2 regions of the Virgibacillus sp. L01 genome follow, and region 1 is predicted to be linked to the other one. Evidence: a T-box and tRNA genes for the amino acid it is inferred to sense, from the RefSeq annotation. Region 1 holds a T-box; the other holds one or more tRNA genes.

Region 1 (3,419 bases):
ATATGAAATAGCATGTGTATTGGATGTTATTTGGGTACTTCATTTTTGGTGTTTTAACGATCTATTTATAACTTACAAGGAAATACTTTTTCTTTCCGCGTCTAATAATTGTAAACATATCATCAATTCGATCTTCTTTATTAACAACGTATTGCAACTCCTGCTGACGCTCGCCATTTATATAAATTGCCCCATTTTTAATATCTTCTCTTGCTTGGCGCTTTGATGATGAAATAGAAGCGTTAACTAAAAGATCGATTAAACCTATTTCTTCTTTAGGAGCTTCGTAAGCAGGAACACCTTTAAAACCTTGCTTAATATCTCCTGCAGATAGTTCTTTTAAATTTCCACTGAAAAGTGATGCTGATATTTTCTGTGCTTGTTCCAAAGCTTCCTGACTATGCACTTCACGAGTCATCTCTTCAGCTAAACGTTTTTGTGCCAGACGGTTTTCAGGAGTATCCTCTACTTCTTTTTGTAACTGATCAAGTTCTTCCTGATCAAGAAATGTAAAGTAATATAGAAATTTCATTACATCACGATCATCAGCATTAAACCAAAACTGATAAAATTCATATGGCGTTGTTTTTTCTGGATCTAACCAAATAGAACCGCCTGCTGTTTTACCAAATTTGGAACCATCAGCCTTTGTAATCAGAGGAACGGTTAGGCCAAATACTTTCGTTTCTTCGTCCATCTCTTCTCTGGAGCGGCGAATCAGTTCCATACCAGCAGTTATATTTCCCCATTGATCGCTGCCGCCAATTTGCATGGTGCAATTTTCTTGTTCATATAATTTTAGGTAGTCTAAAGATTGAAGGATCATGTAACTAAATTCTGTATAAGATATCCCCTGTTCAATCCGAGCCGACACAGATTCCTTGCCAAGCATGTAGTTGATACCAAAATGCTTTCCTGCATCCCGTAAAAAGTCAATCACAGTCATGCTTGCAAGCCAGTCATGGTTATTACGGGCAACCGCAGCATTTGACCCACTATCAAAATCAAGCAGTTTTGCTAATTGCTCCTTAATTTTTTCACTGTAACCTTTTACAACTGTCGCTTCGTTCAGTGAACGTTCTGTGGAACGACCACTTGGATCACCAATCATTCCTGTTCCGCCACCTATCAACGCTATCGGACGATGTCCAGCCTTTTGAAACCTTTTTAACATTGTGATCGGCAGCAAATGTCCTATATGTAAACTATCAGCAGTCGGATCAAACCCACAGTACAATGTTACCTGATTCTCTTCCAAATGCTTCGTTAAGCCCTCGTTGTCAGTGGTTTGATGAATCAAATTACGTTTTTCCAAATCCTTTAAAATATCCATTCTCTTCACTCTCCATCTTTTACTAATTTTGTATGAAAATACCTCTCTCACTTGATCTCAGCGGACACAGTCATTTTCGTGAATTTTTGCCAATAAGGTCCCTGGTGTCCGCTAACCTCAAATTTGCTATATGAAAAAGAAATTTCATGATAGATGATAGCTGCGCATTCAGCAGCCATGGTCGTTTTTTAACTGCAAATAAAAAAACCCATCCCTAATATAAATAAGGGACGAGTTTACGCTCGCGGTACCACCCTTGTTGCACATGCCACCTTGGGATTGTTAACGATGATGTCACCGTCTTCTTTTTGAAGGAAGAAACTCCAGATTGTAATTCACCAGCAAATATATACTAACTCTCAGCATCCGTTAGTTCTCTTGAAAATTGATTTGCAAAGCTACTGCGATCTTTCAATGTATTTTAATATTATTACTTATTCATATCACATTCTGATGACAAACGCAATATATTCACATAATTCCTTCTATACCTAGTACATCGATTATGCTATAATTAATGTTGGAATTTAGGAGGTCTTACTATGGATTATAAACAATTATTTCAAAAATATAAAGAAAAAACAAAGACAATTTGGGGAACTGGGAAAGTCCAAAAATCATCACGTATTACGTATGATGTTTTTTGGAACGTAATTTTATTTTTCGTGATCTTAGGTGCAGTTGGTCTGTTGTTTGCTGGCGGTGTAGGTGCAGGTTACTTTGCTTCACTTGTCAAAGATGAACCGGTACGAAGCTATGCGAGCATGGAAAAGGATATATATAACTATGAGGAGACATCAAAATTATATTTTGCCGGGAATAAATATTTCGGTAACGTCCGCTCTGATATACATAGAGAAGAAGTTAAACTGAAAAATGTTTCAGATACCCTGAAGAATGCTGTAGTTGCAACGGAAGATGAATATTTCAATGATCATAAAGGTATTGTTCCTAAAGCAATTGTCCGTGCACTAGTACAGGAAGCAACAAATGCAGCAGTCAAAACGGGAGGAAGTACGCTAACCCAACAGCTTATAAAAAACCAGATCCTGACGAATGAGGTATCATTTGAGCGTAAAGCAAAGGAAATCCTGTTAGCACTGCGTTTGGAACGCTTTTTTGAAAAAGACCAAATCCTTGAGGCATATTTAAATATTGTCCCATATGGCCGAGATGCTTCAGGTGGGAATATCGCTGGAATTCAAACTGCTGCCCAGGGAATATTTGGGATTGATGCATCTGAGGTTAACCTACCACAGTCAGCCTACCTTGCAGGACTTCCGCAGAGTCCATCAAGGTATACCCCTTTCAAAAACAGCGGTGGTTTAAAAAGTAAAGAAGGAATGCAGCCTGGACTAAATCGGATGAAATCTGTTCTAAACAGAATGTATGAATCAGATACTATTTCAAAAAAGCAATATGAAAAGGCATTAAGTTACGACATTGTAGCTGATTTCATCGAAGAGTCTCAATCGCCAATTGAAAAATATCCATACTTAACCTTTAGTGCTGAAAAACGAGCAAAAGAAAAAATACTAAAACATATTGCTGAAGAAGATGGATATTCAATGGAAGACCTGAACAATGATGAAAAGCTAATGGAAGAATATAAAATATTAGCTGATCGTGCATTACGTAAAAACGGCTACAAAATCCATACAACAGTTGATAAAAAAACACACGATGTATTTAAGAAGGTCATCAAAAAATATGAAACGTATGGTCCGGATTGGACTGGTAAGGTTGTTATAAATAAAGAGACTGGTGAAACTGTAACAAAAACTCAGCCTATTGAGACTGGCGGGATTTTAATTGAAAACAGTACGGGTAGAATTATTAGCTTTGTTGGTGGCCGTGAGTATACTCAAAAAGACCAACTAAATTATGCAACAGATGTAATTCGTTCAAATGGCAGTACCATGAAGCCAATACTCACTTACGCTCCGGCAATGGAAAAAGGAGTTATACAGCCCGGAACACCCGTAGCTGATGTCAAAACAACTTATTCCAGCTCTATGGGGCCATATACACCTGGAAACTATGGAGGCGGCTATCATGGGCTGGTTTCTGCCCGTAAGGCACTTAA
Region 2 (3,419 bases), on a different contig from region 1:
CGATGGGATCAATACCATTCATTATCCCTTTATTGTGGGTAACAGCGCGGTAAGGGTCCGATGCGGCAAACTCATAGGCATGAATAACGCCATCACGCACTTCTTCACCTGTATAACTGCCTGTCTGTAATAATTCAGGTGGAATGACACAACGCGCACGTGCAAGACAACGATCTGGATAATTAGAAAGGATCCGTAAATATACTTTCCCTTTCGTGATAGTCTCGACTGTCGGAGCAAGTGACTCAACCATTGTGTTAATGATATTTGCTCCCATTGCGTCACAAGTATTTATATAAACGTGAAGGATAAGCATTTGACCATATTTTGAGTCTGATTCTTCATTTAATACTCTAACTTCTAGATCTTCTGCGCCACCACCCCTAGCTACTAAACTGGGGTATGCAGCATTAGCATCAGCAATCAATGCATCTTTTTCCTTTAAAACAGCCTCTTTTGCTGCTTGAAAATCCGGACAGCCTACTACTTGAATTTGACCAATCATAACACGATCTGTCGCCTCTGTAGTAAACCCTCCAGCATTTCTGACAGTTTTTGCAATATAGCTTGCTGAGGCAACAACAGATGGTTCTTCAATTGCCATTGGTATTACATATTCTTTCCCATTAATTAAAAAATTCAATCCTAATCCTAATGGAAGCGGAAAAGTCCCGACTACGTTTTCTATCATTTTATCCGCCGTGTCAGTTGGAAGAGGTTCGTTTGAAAACAAATAATCTTTTTCTTCATCAGTGAACGTATCCATCGTAGTCAACAACTGTCTGCGTTCCTCAACAGTCATATTGTAAAAACCAGGGAATCTAGAAGTTTTCATACCATCTCATCCTTTTAACTAGCATAATTTATATATGTCAAATTGTTCATTTTTTTATTAATGAATAAATTACTGTATCTATTATGTAAAAAAACAGTACAAAATGCAAATAAACAAGGTTGTTGGTAATCATAACGACCTTGTTTATCTGCTATTATAATATGTGTTATGTATTTACGCTAGTGTTTTTTCATATAAATTGATGAGCCATGGAGGATTCGAACCTCCGACCCTCTGATTAAAAGTCAGATGCTCTGCCAGCTGAGCTAATGGCTCATGTCAGGAATGTTGCCCGAAAAACCTCATAAAATAAAAAAAGGCTGGGCTACCAGGATTCGAACCTAGGATCACGGGATCAAAACCCGATGCCTTACCGCTTGGCTATAGCCCAATTAAGTAAATTATGGTGGAGGGGGAGAGATTCGAACTCCCGAACCCTGAGGGAGCGGATTTACAGTCCGCCGCGTTTAGCCACTTCGCTACCCCTCCATATTTTAACTACATTTCTATAAATTATACATAAAAAATGGTGCCGGCCAGAGGAATTGAACCCCCAACCTACTGATTACAAGTCAGTTGCTCTGCCAATTGAGCTAGACCGGCATATATTAATGGTGGAGGATGCAGGGCTCGAACCTGCGACCCCCTGCTTGTAAGGCAGGTGCTCTCCCAGCTGAGCTAATCCTCCTATGTATTAGGTTACTGACTTTCCTAAGAATTAATGGTGACCCGTACGGGATTCGAACCCGTGTTACCGCCGTGAAAGGGCGGTGTCTTAACCACTTGACCAACGGGCCTTACAATGGTTTCATGTAATAAAAATACTATAATTATTACACATATAAGAATTGTCTATGCAGTAAAAAATATTTATAATTACTTAGCTGCCAAAAAAGGGCTTGTCATAAACCAACGAATTTTATTATATATAGATTAAGCATCTTTGTAAAGGGAAAATAGGAATTCTTTATTTTCAAACACTTTTGCTACCAATATAATGGAGATATAGACTGTAACTTTTAACAATTTGGGGGAATTATATGGGGAACTGGTTAAGTTTAGGTGGCGAGCCATTTATTGCGTTTGGTTTAAGTCACATTGTTATGCTGCTTATATATTTTTTTGGGATCATACTATTTATAGTATTTTTTAAAAAGATCTTATCTAATACATATTTACACAATACAATACGTTGGATTTTATTTAGTCTGTTAATTTTATCAGAAGTATCCTATCAAACCTGGACAGCATTAACTGGAATATGGAGCTTACAAGAGCACACACCATTGCATCTTTGCGGAATTGCAGGTATAACAGGGGCAATTGCGTTAGTTACTCACAACAGGAAGCTTATACAAATCACTTTTTTTATTGGTCTTATCCCTGCTTTCCTGGCATTAGTTACTCCAGAGTTGCCGTATGACTATCCGCACTATCGCTTTTGGAAGTTTTTTGTCCATCATACTGCCATATCATGGACAAGTATTTTTCTTGTCGCAACCAGTTCCTTAAAGATTAAGTTTAAATCACTACTTGAAGTCTATGGATACCTATTAATTTATGCTATTATAATTGGTTTCTTTATTAATCCATTATTAAATTCCAATTACCTCTACCTTTCCCATACACCTACAGCTACCACACCACTTGACGTGCTTGGCAATGGCATTTGGTATTATGTGAACTTATGTGGTTTAGCGTTTATTGTTTTCTTTGTTCAGCTTCAGATTTATAAATTACTTAAACGTGAAAAATCAACACTCAACTTGTAAAATTAGTTGAGTGTTGATTTTTTGTTAAGAATACATAATAGCTACTACCCAAACGATTACAATTACCGGTAACGAGGTATACAAAGATTGCCAAATTTTCATATTATGTTTCTTGATCAAAAAGTAAGCCACAAGCACTTCAGCTATAGTTACTACAATAGCTAATATTATAAGCAACGATAACCCATTCCCCATTTTAAAACCACCTGTCTATTTATTCTTATATCATTTATATATTAAAAAACCTGGCTTATCGATAAAGATACCTTAAAAAAGTCAATATGCATAACGTCTATTCAAACGTTTTTAACCATTCATTATTTGATCTCGCTTCTCTAAATGCTTCTTTAAAAGCCACAATATCGTCTTTTAAATATATACCACTTCTAATCGGTTTTACCCTACCGTCATTTACATATTGGCTTAATCGCATACGTGAAACGCCTAGAATTTCCAAAGCTTCTTTTGATGAAATAATTTCACTAGCAATTTGTTCTCTGCGTTGCTTCCTTACTTCTTTTGGTGCTGACATTTTACCACTCCGTCCTTATACTTATAATACATTAATCGAATATTCTTCATAAATAAAAACACCTAAATCCCTTGGGAAATAGATGTTTAACGTAAGAGCTTCCAAGCGGACTTGAACCGCTGACCCCCACCTTACCATGGTGGTGCTCTACCGGCTGAGCTATGGAAGCATTAAAATGGCTCCACAGGTAGGAATCGAACCTACGACCGATCGGTTAACAGCCGATTGCTCTACCGCTGAGCTACTGTGGAATAATATATAAGTATTTATCAAGTTAATA

The links. The T-box of region 1 lies ahead of tyrS (tyrosine--tRNA ligase). A T-box ahead of a tRNA ligase gene usually reads a tRNA of that ligase, here a tRNA-Tyr.
Region 2: it has a tRNA-Tyr gene. The T-box ahead of tyrS (tyrosine--tRNA ligase) is inferred to sense a tRNA for this amino acid. The anticodon was not compared.

Annotation. Positions count from the first base shown of each region.
Region 1 is NZ_JBQQCP010000008.1:36,460-39,878, reverse strand. Features, by position in the region: gene tyrS (tyrosine--tRNA ligase) at 62-1,333, opposite strand; T-box leader at 1,557-1,757, opposite strand; gene ACTWQM_RS14645 (transglycosylase domain-containing protein) at 1,876-3,419, shown strand, end outside.
Region 2 is NZ_JBQQCP010000017.1:337-3,755, reverse strand. Features, by position in the region: gene ACTWQM_RS19465 (hydroxymethylglutaryl-CoA reductase, degradative) at 1-835, opposite strand, end outside; tRNA gene ACTWQM_RS19460 (tRNA-Lys) at 1,039-1,111, opposite strand; tRNA gene ACTWQM_RS19455 (tRNA-Gln) at 1,156-1,226, opposite strand; tRNA gene ACTWQM_RS19450 (tRNA-Tyr) at 1,240-1,324, opposite strand; tRNA gene ACTWQM_RS19445 (tRNA-Thr) at 1,363-1,438, opposite strand; tRNA gene ACTWQM_RS19440 (tRNA-Val) at 1,448-1,523, opposite strand; tRNA gene ACTWQM_RS19435 (tRNA-Glu) at 1,558-1,632, opposite strand; gene ACTWQM_RS19430 (YwaF family protein) at 1,876-2,607, shown strand; gene ACTWQM_RS19425 (hypothetical protein) at 2,632-2,802, opposite strand; gene ACTWQM_RS19420 (hypothetical protein) at 2,900-3,139, opposite strand; tRNA gene ACTWQM_RS19415 (tRNA-Thr) at 3,236-3,308, opposite strand; tRNA gene ACTWQM_RS19410 (tRNA-Asn) at 3,316-3,390, opposite strand.